DNA from 3 places in the Rhizobacter sp. P2_H3 genome. Region 2 is predicted to be linked to each of the others. Evidence: predicted binding sites of a transcription regulator. Region 2 holds the regulator's gene; each other region holds the start of a gene.
The links. The regulator LexA, encoded in region 2, represses DNA repair genes until DNA is damaged. The targets are predictions, from matches to a motif close to ACTGTATNNNNATACAGT.
Positions count from the first base shown of each region.

Region 1: AC1D1T_RS09810 (LexA family protein) is a predicted target of LexA. The motif match lies at 2,895-2,912, and genes of this name have one in related genera.
Region 3: recA (recombinase RecA) is a predicted target of LexA. The motif match lies at 5,186-5,203, and genes of this name have one in related genera.

Region 1 is NZ_JBFUFQ010000036.1:1,751-7,630, forward strand. It holds gene AC1D1T_RS09785 (hypothetical protein) at 67-882, opposite strand; gene AC1D1T_RS09790 (helix-turn-helix transcriptional regulator) at 1,247-1,504, opposite strand; gene AC1D1T_RS09795 (hypothetical protein) at 1,632-2,027, shown strand; gene AC1D1T_RS09800 (hypothetical protein) at 2,098-2,385, opposite strand; gene AC1D1T_RS09805 (TOBE domain-containing protein) at 2,397-2,840, opposite strand; gene AC1D1T_RS09810 (LexA family protein) at 2,970-3,350, shown strand; gene AC1D1T_RS09815 (Y-family DNA polymerase) at 3,360-4,685, shown strand; gene AC1D1T_RS09820 (Hsp20/alpha crystallin family protein) at 5,225-5,677, shown strand; gene AC1D1T_RS09825 (Hsp20/alpha crystallin family protein) at 5,719-5,880, shown strand, end outside.
Region 2 is NZ_JBFUFQ010000171.1:3,695-11,179, reverse strand. It holds partial or broken gene AC1D1T_RS23855 (penicillin acylase family protein) at 1-732, shown strand, start outside; gene AC1D1T_RS23850 (isochorismatase family protein) at 733-963, opposite strand; gene AC1D1T_RS23845 (helix-hairpin-helix domain-containing protein) at 982-1,293, opposite strand; gene lexA (transcriptional repressor LexA) at 1,293-1,967, opposite strand; gene AC1D1T_RS23835 (asparaginase) at 2,048-2,992, shown strand; gene AC1D1T_RS23830 (organic hydroperoxide resistance protein) at 3,038-3,463, opposite strand; gene AC1D1T_RS23825 (MarR family winged helix-turn-helix transcriptional regulator) at 3,511-4,029, opposite strand; gene AC1D1T_RS23820 (hypothetical protein) at 4,133-4,456, opposite strand; gene AC1D1T_RS23815 (hypothetical protein) at 4,466-4,822, opposite strand; gene AC1D1T_RS23810 (ABC-F family ATP-binding cassette domain-containing protein) at 4,902-6,842, opposite strand; gene AC1D1T_RS23805 (cystathionine gamma-synthase family protein) at 6,869-7,485, shown strand, end outside.
Region 3 is NZ_JBFUFQ010000003.1:1,384-12,358, forward strand. It holds gene AC1D1T_RS00845 (helicase-related protein) at 1-1,547, opposite strand, end outside; gene serA (phosphoglycerate dehydrogenase) at 1,678-2,910, shown strand; gene sugE (quaternary ammonium compound efflux SMR transporter SugE) at 2,924-3,244, opposite strand; gene AC1D1T_RS00860 (hypothetical protein) at 3,333-3,476, shown strand; gene recX (recombination regulator RecX) at 3,524-3,997, opposite strand; gene recA (recombinase RecA) at 4,030-5,148, opposite strand; gene AC1D1T_RS00875 (response regulator) at 5,290-5,961, shown strand; gene AC1D1T_RS00880 (sensor histidine kinase) at 6,000-7,520, shown strand; gene AC1D1T_RS00885 (patatin-like phospholipase family protein) at 7,552-8,616, shown strand; gene AC1D1T_RS00890 (MATE family efflux transporter) at 8,682-10,076, shown strand; gene AC1D1T_RS00895 (AraC family transcriptional regulator) at 10,094-10,975, opposite strand, start outside.

The sequences.
Region 1 (5,880 bases), on a different contig from region 2:
CACCAGAGCGATTCGTTGAGCGATGCGCCCACAACGTTGAGGAGATCCGAAATGGGGGCGTGCGAATCAGCGCTTGCCCGGTCGTTGTAGAACGGCCAACGACCTGACGGTTTGGATCAGTCCTAGGTCCCTCTGCTGCAACTCGACACGTTCGTGGTGACGACGATCGTCTTGCGAGCGCTCCGTTCTAGACCGCACCGCAATCTGGCACGCCTTCAATGTGACGCCGCGGAACACAGCTTCGGAGGCATCTTCCCAGTTCTTGAACAACGGAAGCAACGGGCCAATCTCCAGTTGCAGAGCCTTCTTCCGAGCTTCCTCGTCACCAGGTGCGACGAGGCGACCATTCCCGTACTTGATAACCTCATCCACCCGTTGGGCGATAGTGTCGAATCGGAGCGATTCGGCCACGCAGAAAACCACTAGCATTTCGAGAGGGAAGCGCTTCTTGACATTGGTCATGCCAGGAATATTGACGAGTGCCGCATCAAGCCCGCCCGAATCACGGGTGACCAGATCGAGCGTGCTCGGATAGCGCTCTACCTTGCGGCCCGCCACCTTGCTGACGTAGAGCGAGGTCGGATCCATTTCGAGGACGAGGCCTTGATCGACTCTGCCGTGCCCTGGAAAGACCTCGATCGTCACGGGTGGCGCCGGTCGGCAGATGCGGTAAGAGCTATTGTCAAATCGGATCAACCCGGTCTCTTCCGTGAGCGCTTGGCGCATCGCGCTGATTTCGGAAGACCACCGCTGGTCAACGTGCAGCTGAAAATGATCAGGCATGGTGCTGAGGCGATTGTTGTCTTGATACTGTAGCCAAAAGTCCCAGGCCGCAGGGAACTCGTAGGAGATGGACGTGTCGCAGACAAAACCGGTCGACATCTGAGACGCTGTCTTCAGCGATCCTTGAAGAGGTCGATGGGTTTGGGATCGTCGGTGTTGATCTCGATGGAGTGCTTGGTGGCCTGCTCCCGCTGTCCGGTGGAGCGATAGCCTCATCGGCTGATGTACACGGTGGCGCGCCATTCCCTGATACACCGTGTCGGGGCTGTGCTGTTTGTGCTACCCGGGCCGGTGCCGACGTGGTCCTATGGTCCTTCAGTCGTTCCGACCCCGCCCGCAATGTCGACGAGTTCAGTCCGACCGAAACTCGTTGGCTGATCGATGCGATGACAGAGGTGGCACCCAGGCGTACGGCACGGCTGCGCGCGGTGAGTCCCTGAGCGATCAGCCGCGCGCTGTCCAACTACGCGCCTCGAAGGGCCTGCGGCACGGTAACGGTCTTGCGGCGGCCCGTGAAGGGTGGCGGCAAGAGGTTGGAAACCGGCCGCTCCTCGCACCAAGTGGTTACCTCGCGCACCAGCCAAGCGACACGTCTGCCGGAGAGAAGGCGGGGTTTGGGGAATGCGTCCCCGCGGACGAGTTTCTCCACCGTCGACTCGGACAACGAGGTGAAAGCAGCGACATCTGGCAGGTCAAGGTAGATCGGATCGAGTTTGCTCATTTGCTCTCTGTGGGGCTGTTGATATCGGGTCCCGCTCGAGGCGGGCCTCGTAGGTCAGGCGCGCGGCAGTGGCGCGGTCGGCACCGCGCTGCGTTGCAGCGGCGTCGGTGAATCCGCCCTGGAGCGGGTGTTCGGGCAGTCGAGCGAAGGGGCGCTCGGTCCGCATGGCTGCGGACGCGACGAGGAGCGACTCCGCCTGTGCGATGGCGTTCATGAAGTCTCCAGTAAAGAGATCGGACCGCTGCGCAAGATCACGTTTGTGGATCACCACAACTACATGAGCGGGGGCACCTTCCTCGATGGCGATCAGGTGGCTCGTGACGTGCTGCTTCTGTGGAAGCCTGGGCTCGACTGGAGATCGGCGCTGCACGGCATTCCACTCGACCCGATCGCCGGGCGTGCGCCAAGGAAGGAGTGGACCACGGAGGAGGAGCAACTCGAGGCGGAGCGGCTGCGCTACCGCATGCCTCGCACCTACGCAGCACTGCCGACCTCGCTGCGGCAGCTTGCCTGCGTCGCTTGACGCCAAAGCCCTCGTCAACGTCCTCGGATGTTGCTCAGGGACGGCGCCGAGTGCTCCGTCCCAGCACTGCTCAGCAGAACTGGACCTCGGTGCTGCACAGGCGTGTGCCGTCCGGCGCGCTGATGCTCAGGCTCAGGGCGTTCAAGCACGCGGACCCTGGCAGCGCAGTCGGTGCGAGCCGACGGTGGCGCGAGAACACGGCCTTGCCGTCGACCGTGCCCGTCCACTCGGCGATGTATTTCCGCGAAGGAACGCTCGCCTTCAACGGCTTCAGGTGAAACCGCTCGACGAAAGACTGCAGCTCCACCTCGGAGCTGATTCGGCCAAACACCTGCTCGATCGGAAGGCTGCTCTCCATGGGGTGTGCTCCTAGTGGACGGCAGTTTGGTCAACGCCGATGATGACGCTACCAGCTTTGAATACGGCTGTCGCCGGTGCACCAGCTGTCAGGTTCAAGGACTCGGCGCGTTCGGTCGTGATGCGCGCCATGAGGGTCTGTCCATTGGGTAGGTCGAGCCCGACCTTGACATCGTCGTCYTCGCCTTGGCCCACGTCGCGCACGCTGCCCACCAGCTGATTGAACGTCGCGGGCAAGCTCGCCGCCGGCTCCTCCAGCAGGACGATCGAGGTGGGGTGCACCAAGCCAAAGGCGCGCCCGCCTTGCTGCAGTTTCAGGATGTTCTGCACCTCGTGAGAGACCTTGATGACGATCTGCAGGCCCTGGGCGAGGCCCAGTTGCACTTCGTTGGCGTCGATGCCCGGGTGGATGGCCGTCACGACGCCATCGAGGGTGTTGAAGTCAGCGGGTTTCATGAGTTCAAGGTTCCGTGTGCTCGTGCCTCGCCGGCTGGCGGGGTGCTGCAATATACTGTATGAATGAACAGTAGTCAGCTGCCACGCGAAGGAGTCACGCGTGTTGGCCGGGAATCACCTGGGCCAGCCGTGGTGCCGCGCGCCAGCGTGGCCATCGGCTTCGGCTCGCCGTCGCAGGATTCGGGCGTCGGGCGCCTGGACCTGAATGACGTGCTGATCAGGAACCCGCTGGCCACCTTCCTGATGCGCGTGAGCGGCAGTGCGATGCGAGAGGCTGGCATCGACGACGGCGACATCGTGCTGGTCGACCGCTCGGTCCATCCAGCCAGCGGCCACATCGTGATCGCCGTCGTGGACGACGAGTTCATGTGCCGGCGGCTGGTGACGCAGGGATCGTCGCTGCGCCTGGTGGCGACCGACCCGAGCTGCGCCGATGTCGTGCCGCGCGCGGCCCAGGAGCTGCAGGTCTGGGGTGTGGTGACCAACGCCATCAAGGCGATGCCCGTCTGAGGCTGCGCCATGTTTGCGCTGGTCGATGTCAACAACATGTACGTGAGCTGCGAGCGGGTGTTCAAGCCCTCGCTCAACGGCCGGCCGGTCGTCGTGCTGTCGAGCAACGACGGCGCCTGCATCGCGCGCAGCAACGAGGCCAAGGATCTTGGTGTGCAGATGGCGCAGCCGTGGTTCCAGGTGCGGCACCTGGAGCGCGAGGCGGGGCTGATCGCGCTGTCCGCCAACTTCGAGCTGTACGGCGACATGTCCAGCCGCATGATGTCGATCGTCGGGCAGTACGCGCCGCGGCAGCAGATCTACAGCATCGATGAATGCTTCCTCGATTTCGAGGGTGTGCGCGGCGACCTTGTGGAGATCGGCCGAGACATCCGCCGGACGGTGCTGCAGTGGACCGGACTGCCGACCAGTGTGGGGTTCGGGCCGACCAAGACCCTCGCGAAGCTGGCCAACCACGTGGCGAAGACGGCTGATCGCAAGCCGGGCTCGTATCCGGCGGCCCTTGCGCAGGTGTGCAACTTCGGCGAGATGACCCAAACCGAGCTCGATGCGGTGATGGGTGTCACCGAGGTGGGTTGCGTGTGGGGCATCGGCCGGCGCATCGGAGCGCGGCTGACGGAGGCTGGCATCCGCACAGTGCGAGACCTGGCCAACGCGGACGTCACGGCACTCCGCAGCCAGTTCAGCGTGGTACTGGAGAAGACGCTCCTGGAGCTGCGTGGCACCTCGTGCCTCGGCCTCGATGACACCACGGCAGGCCGGCAGCAGATCATGTGCTCGCGGTCGTTCGGAAGCGCTGTGACCGAGTTGGCCGAGCTTGAGCAGGTCGTCAGCGACTTCACATCACGCGTGGCCGAGAAGCTGCGGCAGCAGGGCAGTGCGGCGGGAGCGGTCCACGTCTTCATCACGACGAGCCCGCATCGCAAGCAGGATCGCCAGCACAGTCCGAGCATGACCGTGCCGATGGTGCGGCCGACCACCGATACGCGCGAGCTCGTTGCGACGGCCACGCGCGCGCTGCAGCAGATGTACCGGCCGGGTTTCAACTACGTGAAGGCCGGCGTCATGCTGGTGGACTTGCATGATGGAGGTGCCCGGCAAGGTGAGCTTGACCTCTTCGCAACTGACAAGCCCACAGTGCAGGCGGAAGTAGGACGAGATCGGGCTCAGCTGATGGGTGCGTTGGATGCGCTGAACCATCGGTTCGGCAAAGGGGCCGTTCGCATTGCCAGCGCTCACCACGGACGTGGAACGCAGGCTTCAGTTGGCAAGCAGGAGCGGCGCACCCCGCGCTATACGACGAGACTCGACGAGATTGCGAGAGCCAGCTCCTGACCGCTGGTCGCCGCGAACTGGAGCCATCGACCCTGACTTGACCTCCCGGCAAATGCCCGATTGCGCCTTCAATTCATTGCCACCTCACCTTGGGGTTTTTACTGATTTCTCAGGGGGCTTGAAGATCTCGGTCTGCGACCTACTTCGCCCTTGTTATCCCATGTGACCAACTCGATTCGGATGAGGAACTGAATCATGTCTCGCACATCAGATCGCACGCCGACCGGCTCCGCCAAACGCGCAACGTCGCTCCGCGTCTCGTGGATGAGCCCGAACCAGCTTCGCGCCTACTTCGTGGCGCGAGAGACGCTGCGCAAACTGAAGCCCACACCGACGCCATTGGTGCCTGTCGATTTTTCACCGCGTGACCGCGGTCACGTGGGTCGCTGACTACCGATGGCGTAAACCAGCATGACTGCACTCGCAGGCGCCATCACACCGCCGCGCAGTCCGTTCACAGGGCTCGCTCCGGGGCCACCAAGCAGTCATTCGCGGCGATGCCCCGCATTGGCATCACTATTTACTGAAGGAGGTCCGACATGCTCGATACCATGTTCTATCGCCCTCAGGGGCTCCTCGACCAGCTGACCACGCTGCACCAGGCGCTCACGCGCTCATTGACCGGGGACGGCACGCCGGACGCAATACGCTCCGTCGCCGCCGGTAGTTTTCCCGGCATCAACGTCGGCCGTACCACGAAGACCTTGGAGGTCTATGCGTTTGCGCCCGGCCTTGATGCGGCGTCCATCGATGTGACGGTGGAACGGGGTGTCCTGAAGATTTCCGGCGAGCGCCGCGGCTCGGCGCCTGGCGGCGATCTGAAGGTGCAGACGTACGCCGCAGAGCGCCCGATGGGACGCTTCACCCGGGCGCTGACGCTGCCCGACGATGCCGACACGGCGAAAGTGGAAGCGACGTATCGCGACGGTGTTCTACGGGTCAGCGTCGGTCTGCAAGAGGCGGCTCAGCCCACGCGCATCGCGGTTCGCTGATACCGCGTCCTCTCGTCCAACAGACCATGAAAGGAACTGTCATGTCCAACACCGACCTGGCTACTGCTGCACCCGACCGCAGCAACCCGACGCGACCCCAAGACGCACGCATGGAATCGAGCGAACGCTCGCAACGCGCCGTCGCACCCGCAGCGGATATCTTCGAAGATGCCGGTGGCATCACGCTGCTCGCGGACATGCCG
Region 2 (7,485 bases):
CTGCTGCCGGTGCTGAAGCGCGCGGTGTCGCCCCACCCGCTGGCCGCGGCGGCGCAGCGTGAGTTGGCCTCGTTCGACGGCACGATGGCGGCCGACCGCGCGGCGCCGCTGATCCTGTCGGCCTGGGTGCGGCAGCTGACGCAGGCGGTGTTCAGCGACGAGCTCGGCGCCGCGCTGTACGAGCGGCAGCTCGGCAGCCGCAGCTTCCGCGAGGCGCTGGAAGGTGTGCTGGCGCGCCAGGACGGCTGGTGGTGCGATGACAAGGCGACGCCGGTGGTCGAGACCTGCGCGCAGCAGGTGGACGCGGCGTTCACGCGGGCGCTCGACGAGCTGCAGCAGTCGCAGGGCAGCGACGTGGCGAGCTGGCAATGGGGCCGGGCGCACCAGGCCCGGGCCGAGCACCGGCCGTTCAGCAAGGTGAAGGCGCTGGCACGCTGGTTCGAGCTGCGGGCGCCGGTGGGCGGCGACACCTACACCGTCAATGTGTCGCGTGTCGGCCTGCGGCCGGACGCGACGACCGGCGAGCTGTACCTGGCCGAGCACGGGCCGTCGCTGCGGGCGCTGTACGACCTGGGCGACCCGGCTCGCTCACGCTTCGTGCAGTCGAGCGGGCAATCGGGCATCGTGTTTTCGCCGCTGTACCGCAGCTTCGTCGAGCGCTGGGCGAAGGTGGATGACGTGCCGGTGTGGGGCACGCCGGCGGAGCACACGCTGGTGTTGTCGCCGCGCTGATCAGCGCTCCAACTGTGCGAGCTGGCCGACGATCTCCCGCGTGCTCATCAGCCGCACGCCCTGGGCGGCCAGCGCCTCGTTCTGGCGGGCGATGATCTCGTCGGCGCCCGAGGTGGCGTCGGGCCAGGTGCCGTGCGAGTCGCTCGCGAGGATCACGTCGTAGCCGAGCGCCAGCGCCGATTGCGAGGTGTGGGTGACGCAGACCTCGCTCTGCAGGCCGCACACCAGCAGCTGGTCGATGCATCGCCGTCACACCTGCCCAAACAGGGCCTTGCGCTGCGCGGTGTAGGCCCACCACGGCGCGGCGGGCGCGCCGCCCATGAAATCGGTGGCGGCCATGAAGGTGTCGAGCACGCACGGGTCGTGGCGCTGCCCGGTGATCGCGCACAGGCGCTGGTACAGCACGAAGGCATCCTTGCCGCGCAGGTCCTTCGGCTCCTGGATGCCGATCAGCCGCAGGTCGGCGGCCAGCGCGGGGCCGATGTTGGGCAGTTGCTCGAGCGCCTTGCACTCCGCGGCACTCGCCGCCTTGGGGGCCTTGATCACCACGGCGGCCTCCATCACAGCATGCTGTTGCGGATCAGGCCGACCGCCAACCCCTCGAGTTCGAAGTCGACATCGCCGAACGGCACGACGATGGGTTCGAAATCGGGGTTCTCCGGCAGCAGCTCGATGCTGGTGCGGGTGCGCTTGAAGCGCTTCACGGTGACCTCGTCGCCGAGCCGCGCGACGACGATCTGGCCGTTCTTCGCGTCCTTGGCCTTCTGCACCGCGAGCAGGTCGCCATCCATGATGCCGGCGTCGCGCATGCTCATGCCGCGCACCTTCAGCAGGAAATCGGGCCGGCGTGCGAACAGGCTGGCTTCCATCAGGTAGGTCTGGTCGATGTGCTCCTGCGCGAGGATCGGGCTGCCGGCCGCGACGCGCCCGACCAGCGGCAGTGTGAGCTGCGAGAGGCTGGGCAGCGGCAGGCTGAACTGCTTGCCGCGGCTCTGGTTCAGCGCGCGCAATGTGTCAGACTGCAGACGGATGCCGCGCGAGGTGCCGCCCACCAGCTCGATGACGCCCTTGCGGGCCAGCGCCTGCAGGTGTTCTTCGGCGGCGTTGGCCGACTTGAAGCCCAGCTCGTTCGCGATCTCGGCCCGGGTGGGCGGCGCACCGGTGCGCTCGATCGCGCTCTGCACCAGGTCGAGGATCTGCTGCTGGCGGTCGGTGAGCTTCGGGATTTCGTTCATCGCGGTGGGCCTCGGCTTGGTGAAATGGCGTGGACTGAACATCCATCCAGTGACTGTATTTTTATCCAGCTTCGTGAAAAATGCAAAGAACTGATCAGATCGTCGTCGTGCTCGGCACCGGCGGCACCATCGCCGGCACCTCGGCGGCCGCCGGCGACAACATCGGCTACACCGCGGCGCAGCTCGGCGTCGCGCAGCTCGTGAAGGCGGTACCGGCGCTGGCCGCGGTGCCGCTCGAGCCCGAGCAGGTCGCGCAGGTCGACAGCAAGGACATGAGCGCCGACGTGTGGCGCGCGCTGGTCAGGCGGCTGGCGCACCACCTGGCGCGGCCCGAGGTGGCGGGCGTGGTCGTCACGCATGGCACCGACACGCTGGAGGAGACCGCGTGGCTGCTGCAGCGCGTGCTCGCGCCGGCCAAGCCGGTGGTGCTGACGGCGGCGATGCGGCCCGCCACCTCGCTGCAGCCCGACGGGCCGCAGAACCTGCTCGATGCGGTCGCCGTTGCGCAGCACCCCGGCGCGCGCGGCGTGGTCGCGGTGCTCGGCGGCGTGGTGCATGGCGCGGCCGACGTGCGCAAGGTGCACACCTACCGCATCGAGGCCTTCGATTCGGGCGACGCCGGCCCGGTCGGCCGCATCGAGGAAGGGCGGCTGCGGCTGTTCCGTCCGTGGCCGGCGGGTGAGGCGTTGCCTGCGGCGCGGCTGGCCAGGCTGGTCGACGGCCCCGCGTGGCCGCGCGTCGACATCCTGCTCAGCCATGCGGGTGCCGATGGCGTGCTGGTCGATGCATTGATCGAGCGAGGCGCACGCGGCATCGTGGCCGCGGGCACCGGCCACGGCACGGTGCACCACGCGCTCGAAGCCGCGCTGCTGCGCGCGCAGTCGACCGGCGTGCGCGTGCTGCGCTGCAGCCGCGTGGCGGGCGGCCCGGTGTTCGCTCAGCCCGGCGATGTGTTGCCCGCCGGCGGCGAGCTGTCGCCGTACCAGGCCCGCATCGAGCTGCTGCTGCAACTGCTCGCGGAATGACAAACGGCCCGCGAAGGGCCGTTCTTCATCAGGCGCAGGCGGGGCTCAAGCGACGGTCAGCGTCACGTCGACGTTGCCGCGCGTCGCGTTCGAGTACGGGCAGATCTGGTGCGCCGTCTCGACGATCTGCTGCRCCACCGAGCGCTCGACGCCCGGCACGGTGATGGTCATCGCGACCTGGATGCCGAAGCCTTGCGGGATCGGGCCGATGCCGACGCTGGCGGCGATCGAGGTGTCGGCCGGCAGCGTGACCTTGTGCTTGCCGGCAGCCACCTTCATCGCGCCGATGAAGCAGGCCGAGTAGCCGGCGGCGAACAGCTGTTCGGGGTTGGTGCCGACGGCGCCGTTGCCGCCCAGTTCCTTCGGCGTGGTCAGGCGCAGGTCGAGCACGCCGTCCGACGACTTGGAGGTGCCTTCGCGGCCGCCGGTGGAGGTGGCGTGGGCGGTGTACAGGACTTTTTCGAGGGCCATGGTGTCTTCCTTCAGGTGGTGGGGTGGGTCAGGGGTAACAACAACGTTCACGCATGCGCCGCATCGGGCGCGTCATCGAGCAGTTGCTGGCGCAACTGCTGCAGGCGTTGGGTCAGGTCGGTCAGCTCGCCGATGCTGCAGCCGCTGGCCTGGGCCAGTTGGGCCGGCACGCCGCGCGCCTGCTGGCGCAGCGCGCGGCCCTCGGCCGTCAGGCTGACGATCACGCGGCGCTCGTCGTCGGCCGCGCGCCGGCGCTGCAGCCAGCCGGCCGCTTCCATGCGCTTGAGCAGCGGCGTCAGCGTGCCGGAATCGAGGAACAGCCGCTCGCCGAGCTCGCCGACCGTCACCCCGTCACGCTCCCACAGCACCAGGAACGCCAGGTACTGCGGGTAGGTGAGGCCGAGCGGCGCCAGCAGCGGCTTGTACAGCTTGGTCATTGCGAGCGAGGTGGAATACAGCGCGAAGCAGACCTGGTTGTCGAGCTGCAGCCAGTCGACGCCGGCCGGCAGCGCGGGGGCGCCGGCGCTGCTGCGGTCCTGTCGACGGGGGCGGTGGGTGCTTGCCATGGACGAGACTGTATTCTCAATCTGGCAATTGAATTGTGTGCAATATAAATCCCCGGCCGGCGGCAGGGGCATCGCCGTGCCGGCGCACCGGGTCGGATTGGCGCTATCGCGTCAATTGCGGGAAGGCGCGGTAGAGCGACAGCACGCCTTTCGCGGCCGCGAGCGTGCCGGCGGTGAGGCCCGACGGGGTCGGGTTCTCGCGCAGCTTCAGCGCGGCGCCGTAGACCTGGTCGAGCACCTTCGCGGCCACGCCCTGCGCTGCATCGGGCCGCGGCGTGCGCGCGCCCCTGCCGGGCACGGCGTTGCCGAGCGCGTTGGTGCCGCGGTCGCGCGCCCGGCTCGGTGCGCTCGTGCTGCCGCTGTCCTGCCGGGTGACGGTGGGCCGCGGTGCACGTTCGGCGGGCCCGTTGATTCCTTGGAGTGCCATCGCGATGCCTCAGACCTTCATGAACGTGAGGAAGTGGTCGGGCTCGCTGCTGCCGAGCACGGCGGCCGCCTTCTGCTGCTCCTCGCGCAGCAGGTAGCTCAACGGGCTCTCGACGCCGTCGGCGGGCCCGTCGATCTCCTGCGTCGTCGCCATCAGCAGCGTGATCGCGTCGGCCCGGAAGCTGTTGCGGTCGCCGCTGCGGCCCTGCATCAGCTCGTCGGTCACTTCGTCGATCAGTGCGCGAAAGCGCCCGAGCAGTGCCGGGTTCACCGTCGGCGCCGCGGCCGGCTCGGCCGCGCGGGCGGCGCCCTGGCGCTGTCCGGCACCGCCCGACAGGTCACCCGTTTGCGCTTTTTGAAGGGCCATCATGGGGACGAACGATAGGCCGTGCGCCGTTCGTCCCCGGCCACCGAACGGAAGCCGCGTGCGGTGGTGCGAAGCCGTGTCAGCCCAGCGCGTCGAGCTCGCCGGTGACCTCGAGCCAGCGGCCCTCGGCGCCCTCGAGCTCGTCCCCGAGCTGCTTGAGCCGCTTGCCCTGCTCGACGCGCTGTGCCGGGCTCAGGCCGGGCCGCGCCGAGGCTTCCTCGATGTTGGCCTTCTCCTGCGTCAGCGTCGCGATGCGCTTCTCGAGCGTCGCCAGTTCGGTGCGCAGCGGCCTGGTCTGCTCGGCGGCCTTCTGGCGTTGCTGGGCGCCGGCCTTGCGGTCGTCCTTGGCTGCCTTCGGGGCCGCGGCGGCGGCGGCCTCCGCCTTCTTGGCCTTGACCTTCGCCGAGCCCGCCTCGCGCGCGCCCTTCGCCATCTCGCGCGAGGTCTCGAGCAGCCACTTCTGGTAGTCGTCCAGGTCGCCGTCGAACGGTTTCACTGCGCCGTCGCTGACCAGCCAGAACTCGTCGCACACCTCGCGCAGCAGCGCGCGATCGTGGCTCACCAGCATCACCGTGCCCTCGAACTCGTTGAGCGCCATCGACAGCGCCTCGCGCGTCGTCAGGTCGAGGTGGTTGGTCGGTTCGTCCAGCAGCAGCAGGTTGGGGCGCTGCCACACCAGCATCGCGAGCACCAGCCGCGCCTTTTCGCCGCCGCTCAGCGAGCCGACGGCCTGCGTGACCATGTCGCCGACGAAGCGGAACGAGCCGAGGAAGTCGCGCAGCTCCTGCTCGCGCGCCTGCGGGCCCACGTCGCGCGCGAGCCGCACCATGTGCATCAGCGGGCCGTCGTCGAGCGACAGCACGTCGAGCTCCTGCTGCGCGAAGTAGCCGATCGACAAGCCCTTGCCCTCGGTGACCTCGCCGGCCACCAGCGGGATCTCCTTCGCGATGGTCTTCACCAGCGTCGACTTGCCCTGGCCGTTGGCGCCCAGGATGCCGATGCGCTGGCCCGCCAGCACCGAGCGGTTCACGTTGCTGACGATCGGCACGCCGGCGTAGCCGCACGACATCACCGAGAACGCGAGCATCGGGTTGGGCAGCGAGACCGGCTCGCGGAACTCGAACTGGAAGTCGCTGCTGGTCAGCACCGGCCCGAGCTTCTCCATGCGCGCCAGTGCCTTCACGCGGCTCTGCGCCTGCTTGGCCTTGCTGGCCTTGGCCTTGAAGCGGTCGATGAACTTCTGCAGGTGGGCCATGCGCTCCTGCTGCTTCGCGAAGTTGGCCTGCGCCTGCATCATCCGCTCGGCGCGCATCTCCTCGAACGCGGTGTAGTTGCCGGTGTAGCGCGTGAGGCGCGTCTCGTCGAGGTGCAGCGTCACCCGGGTGATCGCGTCGAGGAATTCGCGGTCGTGGCTGATCACGATCATCGTGCCCTCGTAGCGCTGCAGCCAGGCTTCCAGCCACACCAGCGCGTCCAGGTCCAGGTGGTTGGTCGGCTCGTCGAGCAGCATCAGGTCGGCCGGGCACATCAGCGCGCGCGCCAGCTGCAGCCGCATGCGCCAGCCGCCCGAGAAGCTGTTGACCGGCTCGTCGAGCTGGTCGACGCGGAAGCCCAGGCCCATCAGCAGCGCCTGCGCGCGCGGGCGGGCTTCGAAGCCGCCGGCCTCGGCGATCAGCTGGTGCGCCTCGGCCATCGCATGGCCGTCGTCGGCCGCCTCGGCCGCGGCCAGCGCGGCGTTCGCGGCGTTCAGCCGGGTGTCGCCCTCCAGCACGAAGTCGGTGGCCGGATCGTCGGTCTCCGGCATCGACTGCGCGACCTCGCCGACCAGCCAGCGCGGCGGGATGGCCACGTCGCCGGCGTCGGACTGCAGCCGGTGCGTCAGCAGCGAGAACAGCGAGGACTTGCCGGCACCGTTGCGCCCGACCAGGCCGACCTTCTCGCCGGGCTGCAGCGTGACGCTCGCGTCCTGCAGCACGACCTTGGTGCCGCGCCGCAGCGTGACGTTCTTGATGACAATCATGGGTAACTCACCAACGGGAAAAAAGCATGGAAAAGAGCGGAAACGAGGGCCTGACCACCCGGCTGCTGCACGCGGATCGCCGCGGCGGCGTCGAGCATGGTGCCACGCACAAGCCGCTGCACCCCTCGTCGGCCTTCGGTTACGAGACGGCGCGTGAACTGGTGTCGGTATTCCAGGGCGAACGCAGCGGGCACGTCTACGCGCGCCAGGGCAATCCGACCAACGTGGCGCTGGAAACCAAGCTGACGATGCTGGAAGACGGCGTCGGCAGCGTCAGCTTCGCGTCCGGCATGGCGGCGATCGCGTCGCTGATGCTCGCGCTGCTGAAGCGCGACGACCACATCGTCGCGAGCCGCTTCCTGTTCGGCAACACCGCCAGCCTGCTGAACACGCTGGAGGGCCTGGGCTGCGGGCTGACGCTGGTCGATGCGACCGACGTGGCAGACGTCGAACGGGCGATCACGCCGCGCACGCGCATGGTGTTCGTCGAGACGATCGCGAACCCCGGCACGCAGGTCGCCGACCTGGAGGCGATCGGCCGGCTGTGCGGCGAGCGCGGCCTGCTGTACGTGGTCGACAACACGATGACGACGCCCTACCTGTTCCGCCCGAAGGCCGTGGGCGCCGGGCTGGTCGTCAACTC
Region 3 (10,975 bases), on a different contig from region 2:
CCGCCGATCTGGTGCACCTCGGATTCGTCGAGCGGCCGGTCTCCCTGGCCGTCGAACTTGCTCATCGTGCTGAACAGCACGCGCCGGATCGGCAGGTTCAGCCCCATGCCGATCGCGTCGGTGGCGACCAGCACATGCGATTCGCCCAGCGCGAAGCGCTCGGCCTCGCGCCGGCGCACCTCGGGCGGCAGCGCGCCGTAGATCACCGACACCGGGTGGCCGCCGGCGGCGATCTGGTCGCGCAGCGTCAGCACGTCGCGCCGGCTGAACGCCACCACCGCGTCACCCTTCGTCAGCGCGCCGATCGGCACCGGTGCCTCGAGCAGCTGCACATGCTGCTTGCGCTCGAAATGCCGCACGCTGCAGCGCTCGCCGCACAGGCCCAGCAGGTTCTCGATCGCCGGCACCGCGTAGGCCGAGCAGATGATGATCACCTCGCTGGCCGGTACCGCGACGATCGCCTGCGTCCACGCCCAGCCGCGGTACGGGTCGAAGATCATCTGGGCTTCGTCGATCACCGCGACGTCGACCACCTTGTTGGTGTTGACCATCTCGATGGTGCTCGACACCAGCCCGGAGCCCTCGGCCGGCACGTTCTCTTCACCGGTGAGCAGCGAGCAGGCCACGCCGCGGCCGACCAGCCGGTCGCGGCCTTCGAGCGCCAGCAGGCGCAGCGGGGCCAGGTACGCGCCGTCCGTCGCCTGCGCCAGCTGCTCGAACGCGGCGTAGGTCTTGCCGCTGTTGGGCGGGCCGACGTAGAGCGTCACGTTGCGCTGCAGGCGGCGCGCCTTCACGAAGGTGTCGGGGTAGCCCTGGAACGCCAGCTCGCTGTTCAGCCCGGCCAGCGTGTCGAGTTCGGACACCTGGTGCTCCCAGCGCTCCTGCGCCCGCACGCAGGCGGCGCGCAGGTCGGCCACCGGCTGCGGGGTGGCGCATTCGGCGAGCAGGCGCGGCAGCAGCATGTCGAGGTGGCGCGGGTTGTGGGCGCGGCTGCGCTGCACCAGCGCCTCGAGCGCGGCCTGCACCTCGCCGGCGTGTGGCCAGGCTTCGATCGGCCCGAGCGCGGCCAGCAGCGCCGCCTTGTCGCCCTCGCGGAAGAACGCCCACACCGGCTCGGAAGCGATCGGGATGCGGAACATCACCGGCACGCGCCAGTTCACGCCGGCCAGCTGCAGCGGCTGGCTGATCAGGCGCGTCCAGCGGCCAGCCTCGCGCACGATGCCCAGCGCATCGAGCGCGGCCGTGCGGTCCAGCATCACGGTGCGCACCTCGGGGCCGTTGCCGACCGCATCGAGGTGCTGCAGCGCCGAGTCCATCACGTCGGGCGCGATCCAGCGGCTCGGCCGGGCGCCGGCCACTGCCTTCTGCAGCAGCACGAGGCCGAGCTTGTCGAGGCGCTCGTCGAGCCCCGAGGCGTGCTCGTCGAAATAGTCGGCAGGCTTGACCACCTGCGGCAGCGCATAGGCGGCCTGGCGGATGCGAGCGAGCTGCTCGGGCGAGACGTGCGCAGGCACGCGCGCCGCATGGCGCGGGTTGGGGAGATTCACGGTGGGGGAGGCACTCACGGACAGGAAATACAGCAGGGATACAGCAGGGACAGCCCTGGGACTCTAACCGGTTCGTGCCGGCATGCCCTTGCGCCGGACGGGGCCGATGCCGCTGTTCAACAATCCGGCGATGAATCACAGACTCTCGGTCCCGAAGGACAAGCTCAAGTTCGTGCTGCTCGAAGGCATCCATGCCTCGGCGGTGGACGTGCTGCGGCGCGACGGCTACTCGCAGGTCGCCACGCACGCGAAGGCGCTCGCGGGCGCCGCGTTGCACGATGCGATCGCCGATGCGCACTTCCTCGGCATCCGCTCGCGCACCCAGCTGACGGCCGAGGTGCTGAAGGCCGCACCCAAGCTCGCCGCGGTCGGCTGCTTCTGCATCGGCACCAACCAGGTCGACCTGCGCGCCGCGATGGACCTGGGCGTGCCGGTCTTCAACGCGCCGTTCTCGAACACCCGCAGCGTGGCCGAGCTGGTGCTGGCCGAGGTCATCATGCTGATGCGCGGCATCCCGGCGAAGAACGCGATCCTGCACCGCAACGGCTGGACCAAGAGCGCCGAGAACTCGTTCGAGGTGCGCGGCAAGACGCTGGGCATCGTCGGCTACGGCCACATCGGCACGCAGATCGGCGTGCTGGCCGAGCAGCTCGGCATGGCCGTCGTGTTCCACGACATCGAGGCCAAGCTGCCGCTCGGCAATGCACGTGCGATGGACAGCCTCGACGAGGTGCTCGCCGCCTCCGACGTGGTCACGCTGCACCTGCCGGAGCTGCCGTCGACCAAGGGCCTGATCGGGCGCGCGCAGATCCGCGCGATGAAGCGCGGGGCGCACCTGATCAATGCCTCGCGCGGCACGGTGGTCGACATCGATGCGCTGGCCGAGGCGCTGAAGGACGGCCACCTGCTCGGCGCGGCGATCGATGTGTTCCCCGAGGAGCCGCAGGGCAACGATGCACGCTTCGAATCGCCGCTGGTCGGCATGGACAATGTGATCCTGACGCCGCACATCGGCGGCTCGACGCTGGAGGCGCAGGCCAACATCGGCAAGGAAGTGGCCGCGAAGCTGGTGCGCTACAGCAACAACGGGTCGACGACCTCGGCGGTCAATTTCCCCGAGGTGGCGCTTCCCGAGCACACCGGGCGCAGCCGGTTGCTGCACATCCACCGCAACGTGCCGGGCGTGATCGCGCGCGTGAACGAGCGGCTGTCGAAGGCCGGCATCAACGTCGCGGCGCAGTACCTGAGCACGCGCGACGAGGTGGGCTATGTCGTGATCGACGTCGACACCGCGGCGCCGGAGGCGGCGCTGGCCGACCTGGCGTCGCTGCCGGACACGATCCGGTGCCGGTTGCTGTATTGAGCTGAGCCCGGGCTCACGCCGGGCTCGCGAGCTTCAGCCCGACGATGCCGGCCACGATCAGCGCGAGGCTCGCCAGCCGCGCGGTGGACGCCGGCTCGCCGAACAGCACGATGCCGAGGATCGCGGTGCCGACCGCGCCGACGCCGACCCACACCGCGTAGGCCGTGCCGACCGGCAGCGACTTCATCGCGTAGCCGAGCAGGCACACGCTGATGACCATCGCCGCCACGGTGCCGACGCTCGGCCACAGGCGTGTGAAGCCATCGGTGTACTTCAGGCCGATCGCCCAGCCGATCTCGAACAGGCCGGCGGCCACCAGGATCACCCAGTTCATCGCGAAGTCCTCGTCAGTGGGGAAGTCCCCGGTTGTATCAGCCCGGAGGTGGTAAAACCTCGGCTCTTTCAACCCATTGGAGATTGGCATGAGCGCCGACAAGGACCGCGGAATCCGCCGTGTGAAGCAAAAGCGTGCGAAGGACGCGAAGAAACAGGCGCGGCTGGCGCGTGAGGCCGTCGTGCAAGCGGCAGCCACCGCGAAGCCGGCCGGCAAGAAGGCAGCCGCCTGATCGCGTTCTGAACGGCGTGGGGGCGACGACGGCCGTGCCAACAGACCCTAGGCGGCTTCGTCCACGTCGCCCTTCACCACGCGGCGGATCACCTCGGCCGAGAAACCCCGGCTTGCGAGAAACCGCTGCTGCTTCGCGCGGCCGGCCGGATCGATGGCCGCGGCTCCGAACTTGCGCACCCACACCTCGTGGGCACGTGCCAGCTCGGTTTCTTTCAGGCGCTGCGCCTGGTCGGCGTCCAGCGTGACGCCGTGCTGCGCCAGCTCCTGGCGGATGCGCAGGTTGCCGTAGCGCGATTCGCGCACATGCACCCGGCTCTCGACGAAGCGCTGCTCGCTGAAGTAGCCCTTGTCCTGCAGCCAGGCCAGCACGTCATCGACCTGCTGGTCGGCATCGTCCGGCAGCGGCGCATCGTCGGCACGCAGGTGCTGCAGCAGCTTGCGCCGCAGTTCCTGCCGGCTGTGCTCGCGCTGCGACAGCAACTGCACGCCGCGCCCGCGCAGCGAGAGCCGCTGCCGCATCGCCAACCCGCCTGCCGAACTTGTTCGCCGACTTACTCGCTGCGGGCTTCCTTCGGCTCCTTGGGCGCCTTCTTGGCCGGCTTGGCTTCATCGGCGGCAGCCGCCTGCGTGGCACCCCCAGCGGTCGGCAGCAGCGGAATGCCCATCGCCTCGCGCACCTTGTTCTCGATCGCGACCGAGAGGTCGGGGTTCTCGCGCAGGAACTCGCGGGCGTTGTCCTTGCCCTGGCCGATCTTCTCGCCGTTGTAGGCGTACCAGGCACCGGACTTCTCGAGCACCTTGGCCTCGACGCCCATGTCGATCACCTCGCCTTCGCGGCTGATGCCCTGGCCGTAGAGGATGTCGAACTCGGCGGTCTTGAACGGCGGCGACACCTTGTTCTTGACGACCTTGACCTTGGTCTCGTTGCCGATGACCTCTTCGCCCTTCTTGATGCTGCCGATGCGGCGGATGTCGAGCCGCACCGAGGCGTAGAACTTCAGCGCATTGCCGCCGGTGGTGGTTTCGGGGCTGCCGAACATCACGCCGATCTTCATGCGGATCTGGTTGATGAAGATGACCATCGTGTTGGTCTTCTTGATGGTGCCGGTGAGCTTGCGCAGCGCCTGGCTCATCAGGCGGGCCTGCAGGCCGGGCAGCGAATCGCCCATCTCGCCTTCGATTTCGGCCTTCGGCGTGAGCGCCGCGACCGAGTCGATCACCACCAGGTCGACCGAGCCGGAGCGCACCAGCGCGTCGACGATCTCGAGCGCCTGCTCGCCGGTGTCGGGCTGGCTGATCAGCAGCTCCTGCAGGTTGACGCCCAGCTTCTGCGCGTAGGCGGTGTCGAGCGCGTGCTCGGCGTCGATGAAGGCGCAGGTGCCGCCGAGCTTCTGCATTTCAGAAATGACCTGCAGCGTCAGCGTGGTCTTGCCCGACGATTCCGGGCCGTAGATCTCGACCACCCGGCCGCGCGGCAGGCCGCCGACGCCCAGCGCGGCATCGAGGCCGAGCGAACCGGTGGAGACGACCTCGATGTCTTCGATCACCTCGCCTTCGCCGAGCCGCATGATCGAGCCCTTGCCGAACTGCTTTTCGATCTGCGCCAGCGCAGCTTGCAGGGCCTTGGCCTTTTCGGTGTTGAGGGTGGCGGCTTTGACGGGGGCATCCATGGGGCGATCTCCTAGAGTTGCGCGGATTATGGCAAAGGCTGGATGTTTGTACAGTCTTTTCTGACGCCGATCTCCGATCCCTGCCGGGCCACTCCCTACAATCCCGCAGCGGCCGGGTCTCGAGCCGCACAGGAGGCAGCCATGCGCGTGTTGATCGCCGAAGACGACCAGGTGTTGGCCGACGGGCTGCTGCGCTCGCTGCGCAACGGCGGCTATGCGGTCGACCATGTCGCGAGCGGCACCGAGGCCGATGCGGCCTTGTCGGCCCATGAATTCGACCTGCTGATCCTCGACCTCGGCCTGCCGAAGCTGCACGGCCTGGAGGTGCTGCGCAAGCTGCGCGCCCGCGGCTCGGCGGTGCCGGTGCTGATCCTGACCGCGGCCGACAGCGTCGAGCAGCGCGTGCAGGGGCTCGACCTCGGGGCCGACGACTACATGGCCAAGCCGTTCTCGCTGCAGGAACTCGAGGCCCGCGTGCGCGCGCTGACGCGGCGCGGCCTGGGCACCGCGTCGAGCGTGATCCGCCACGGCCCGCTGACCTTCGACGCGACCGGCCGCGTCGCCTACCTGAACGACCAGATGGTCGAGCTGTCGGCGCGCGAGCTGAGCCTGCTCGAGGTGCTGCTGCAGCGCGCCGGCCGGCTGGTCAGCAAGGACCAGCTGGTCGAGCGGCTGTGCGAATGGGGCGAGGAGGTCAGCAACAACGCGATCGAGGTCTACATCCACCGGCTGCGCAAGAAGATCGAGCAGGGCCCGGTGCGCATCGCCACCGTGCGCGGTCTCGGCTACTGCCTGGAGAAGATCGCGGCTTGAAAGAGCAACGGTCCCTGTTCGGCGAGATCCTCGACTGGATGCTCGCGCCGCTGCTGCTGCTGTGGCCGATGAGCGTCGTGCTGACCTGGCTGGTCGCGCAGGGCATCGCCAACAAGCCGTTCGACCGCCAGCTCGGCGAGATGGCCCGCGTGCTGTCGCAGCAGGTCACGGTGCAGGATGCCGGCGGCGGCACGCTGCCGTCGGCCAGCTTCGCGCTGCCGGCGAGCGCTGCCGAGCTGCTGCACACCGACGAGACCGACACGCTGTATTACCAGGTGCTCGGCCTCGACGGCCAGTACCTGAGCGGCGATCGTGCCCTGCCGATGCCCAACGACGAGGAGCGTGCCGCCGCCGGCGTGGTGCGCTTCCGCGACGACGAGATCAACCGCGAGCCGGTGCGCATCGCCTATGTGCGCATCGGCCTGCCGGGCGGCACGGCGGGCGGCATCGAGCCGCCGATCGTGCAGGTGGCCGAGACGCTGGGCAAGCGCTCGCGCCTGGCCACCGAGATCATCAAGGGCGTGATGCTGCCGCAGTTCGTGATCCTGCCGCTCGCGGTGCTGCTGGTGTGGCTGGCGCTCGCGCGCGGCATCGCACCGCTGAACGAGCTGCAGCAGCGCATCCGCCGCCGCGAGAGCCACGACCTGAGCCCGATCGACGAGCGCGATGCGCCCGAGGAGGTGTCGCCGCTGGTGCGCGCCATCAACGACCTGCTGACCCGGCTCGACCGCAGCATCGGCACGCAGAAGCATTTCCTGGCCGACGCGGCGCACCAGCTGAAGACGCCGCTGGCCGGGCTGCGCACGCAGGCCGAGCTGGCGCAGCGCGAGATCGACGCCGGCGAGCGCGATCCGCAGGCGCTGAAGAAGTCGCTGCAGCAGATCGCCCGCGCCAGCCAGCGCGCGGCGCGCATGGTCAACCAGCTGCTGGCGATGGCGCGTGCCGAGGACGCCTCGCAGGCGCTGCAGCGCCAGCCGGTCAACCTGGCGCGGCTCGCGGCCGAGACGGTGCGCGATTTCGTGCCGCGTGCGCTGGAGAAGCGCATCGACCTGGGCTACGAGGGCGCGGACAGCGTGGCGGCCAAGGGGCCGGCCGGCCTGTCGATCTCCGGCCAGCCGGTGCTGCTGCGCGAACTGATCCGCAACCTGGTCGACAACGCGCTGCAGTACACGCCCGAAGGCGGCACGGTCACGGTGCGGGTGGTCGACGACCCGTTCGGCCAGGTGGTGGTGGTGCAGGTGGAGGATTCCGGCCCCGGCATCCCGGCGGCCGAGCGCGACAAGGTGTTCCAGCCGTTCTACCGCTCGCTCGGCACCAATGTCGACGGCTCCGGCCTGGGCCTCGCGATCGTGCGCGAGATCGCGCAGCAGCACGATGCCGAGATCACGCTGGAAGACGCCAACCTGCGGCACCGCCCGGGCTTGAGCGACCAGGGCGGCGTGGCGTTCGGACCGGGGGCGCGCTTCACGGTGCGTTTTCCGGTGCAGTTCCCGGTGGGCACCGGCACGGTGACCGACGGAAACACCGGCGGAAACACGGGCCCATCCCATCCGACTTAGACTGCCCCGGGTTAACCCGAGGTACCTCCCGATGGCAGTCCATGAAACACACGCTCCCGCTTCGCTCGGCCTCGACCTGGCGCTGCAGGGCGGCGGCTCGCACGGCGCGTTCACCTGGGGCGTGCTCGACCGGCTGCTCGAGGACGACGGGCTGCACTTCAGCGGCGTCTCGGGCACCAGCGCCGGCGCGCTGAACGCCGCGGTGATGGCGAGCGGCTTCCGCAAGGGCGGCCGCGAGGGCGCGCGCGAGGCGCTCACCGAGTTCTGGCGCGACGTGAGCCGCTCCGGCTCGATCTTCTCGCCGTTCTCGGCCGGCCAGGCGCACACGCTGAACGACAACTTCAAGCTCGACAAGCTGCCCGGCTACCAGTGGATGAGCTCGTTCTTCCGCTCGTTCAGCCCGTATGAATTCAACCCGCTGAACCTGAACCCGCTGCGCGACGTGCTGCGCCGCCATGTCGACGAGGACGCGGTGCATGCGAGCGGGCTGCGGCTGTTCATCACCGCCACCAGCGTGACGACCGGCCAGGCGCGGGTGTTCACCGGCCGCGACATCACGGTCGACGTGCTGCTCGCATCGGCCTGCCTGCCGTTCCTGTTCCAGGCGGTGCAGATCGACGGCGAGCCCTACTGGGACGGCGGCTACACCGGCAACCCGGCGATCTACCCGCTGATCTACCAGACGGCGGCGCTCGACATCCTGCTGGTGCGCATCAACCCGCTGGTGCGCGAAGGCACGCCGACGCGCAGCGAGGAGATCATGGACCGGCTCAGCGAGATCACGTTCAACGCGAGCCTGATGTCGGAGATGCGCGCGATCTCGTTCGTCTCGCGGCTGGTGCGCGAGGGCAAGCTGGACCCGGGGCGCTACAAGGACCTGCGGCTGCACATGGTGGCCGACGACGACGGGCTCGGGCCCTATGGCGCGAACAGCAAGTTCAACACCGACCGGGCGTTCCTCGAGGACCTGTTCGCGCTCGGGCGCGCGGCGGCGACGAACTGGCTGAAGAAGCACCGGGCCGACATCGGCATCAAGTCGACGCTCGACGTCGACCGCGAGTTCCTGCACGGGCCGAAGAAGCACAAGCGAGCCTGAGAGCAAGATCGGACAGTCGCCGCAACCGATTGCGGCGATCATTGCGGTTTCGCGCCGATCGCTCCATGTCCGCCTCCACGCACGATGCTCCCCTGCCCCGCCCGAGCCTGGTCGCGCTCACCTGGCCGCTGCTGGCCGAGCTGGTGCTCGGGCTGCTGGTCGGCCTGACGGGGCTGTGGCTGGCGTCGCGCCAATCGGACACCGCGTCCGGCGCCTTCGCGCTCGCGAACAACGTGCAGGCCTCGTTCTTCCTGCTGTTCCGCATCATCAGCATGGGCGTCAGCGTGGTGATCACGCAGAACCTGGGCGCGGGCAACCGGCTCGGTGCCGACGAGACCGCGCGCGCCTCGCTCGGCGCGAGCACCTGGCTGGGCCTGGGCGCCGGGCTGGTGGTGGCGACCTGCGCGAACCCGCTGCTCGACCTGCTGAACGCGCCGGCCGACGTGCTGCCGATCGCCGGCCCCTACCTGCGCGTGCTGGCCGTCGCGCTGGTGCTGGATGCGTTCAATGCCAGCATGTCGTCGGTGATGCGGGCGCACCTGCATGCGCGCGACACGCTGATGAACATGCTCGCGATGCACAGCCTGCACCTGCTGATCTGCACGCCGCTGATGACCGGCTTCGGGCCGGTGCCGGGGCTCGGGCTGCCGGGCTTCGCGCTCGCGATGGCGCTGAGCCGCGCGTTCGGCATCGCCTTCCACCTGTGGCTGTGGCAGCGCCGGCTCGACCTGGTGCCGACCGCGCGCGACTGGTGGGTGATGCGCTGGCGCCGGCTCGGTCCGGTGCTGCACATCGGCCTGCCGGGCGCGGCCGAGAACGTCGCCTACCGGCTCGCGCTGCTGGTGACGATCGCGCTGGTGGCGCGCATGGGCGCGGCCGAGCTCGCGACGCACAGCTACACGATGCAGATCATGTACTTCATCCTGGTGTTCGGCCTCGCGATCGGCTTCGCCAGCGAGATCCTGGTCGGCCACCTGATCGGTGCCGGCCAGCTGCATGCCGCGCACCGGCTGGTGCGCAAGAGCCTGCGCTGGGGGCTGGTGGTGTCGACCAGCCTCGCGCTGGTCGGCGCGCTGACGGCGCGCTGGACGATGCAGCTCTTCACCCACGACCCGCACATCATCCAGGCGGCGACGACGCTGCTGTGGATCACGGTGCTGCTGGAGCCGGGGCGCACCTTCAACCTGGTCGTGATCAACGCGCTGCGCGCGACCGGCGACGCGAAGTTCCCGGTGATGGCCGGCGCGGCTTCCATGGTGTTCGTGATGGCCGGCGGCGCCTGGCTGCTGGGCGTGTACTTCGGGCTCGGGCTGGTCGGCGTGTGGATCGCGTACGCGGCCGACGAGTGGCTGCGCGGCCTGACGATGGCGGCGCGCTGGTACCGGCACGGCTGGGTGCCGTCGGCACGCGCGACGCACCGGCGCGTCGTGCGACAGCGCCACGGTCTGGCGGCTGCCTGAAGGGCCGGGCCGAGGGGTCAACGTGCGACGGGCATGCACAGCTCGCAGATGACGGGCCCCTGGGCGGGCAGAAGCTGCTCCACCGGATAGACCTCGAAGAACGGCGTGTCGCCGACCAGCAGCCCCGAAGTCGGCAGCCAGTCGTTGAGCAACTGCCGCCAGGCATGCTGCATCAGCGGGCCGGGGCCGTCGTAGCCCAGGCACGCATGCAGCCCGCCGGCCACCCGCTTGCGCGACACCGGCCCGCTGATCGGCTCGTGCCAGTTCGGCGGCAGCACCACGCAGGCATCGAAGCGGCAGCGCGACACCGGCGCGATGTCCGGGTCGTCCAGCCCCATGCCCAACCGCAGCTGCCCGGCCAGGCCCAGCGCCACGATGCGCGGCGCGAACGCGGTCCAGGCCTGCGACACCATCGTGTCGTAGCGGCCCTGCACGCGCCAGTACAGCACCTCGCGCTCGGGCAGCTGTTTCAGCACCACCGGGTAGTGGGAGGCGGGCGGCTCGGGCCGTGTGCGCACCATGCGCTGGCGCCGCTCCCACAGCAGCTGCCCGCCGCGCCGCCAGGCGGTCGGCGTCATGCCGAAATGCCGCTTGAACGCGCGCGAGAAGGCCTCGCCCGATTCGAAGCCGACCGCGAACGCGATGGCCGTGATGCTGTCGCGCGGCGCATGCCGCAGGCGCCCGCCGGCGGCCTCGAGCCGGCGCCGGCGCACGAAGTCGAGCAGCGTCTCGCCGGTCCAGGCGCGGAACACGCGGTGGAAGTGGAACGGCGAGAACGCCGCCACGTCGGCGAGCGTCTCCAGCCGCAGGTCGTCGGCCAGGTGCGCATCGATGTGGTCGAGCACGCGGTTCATGCGCCGCAGGTGCGCCTCGGGCGCATCAGGCGAAGGCTGGCGTCG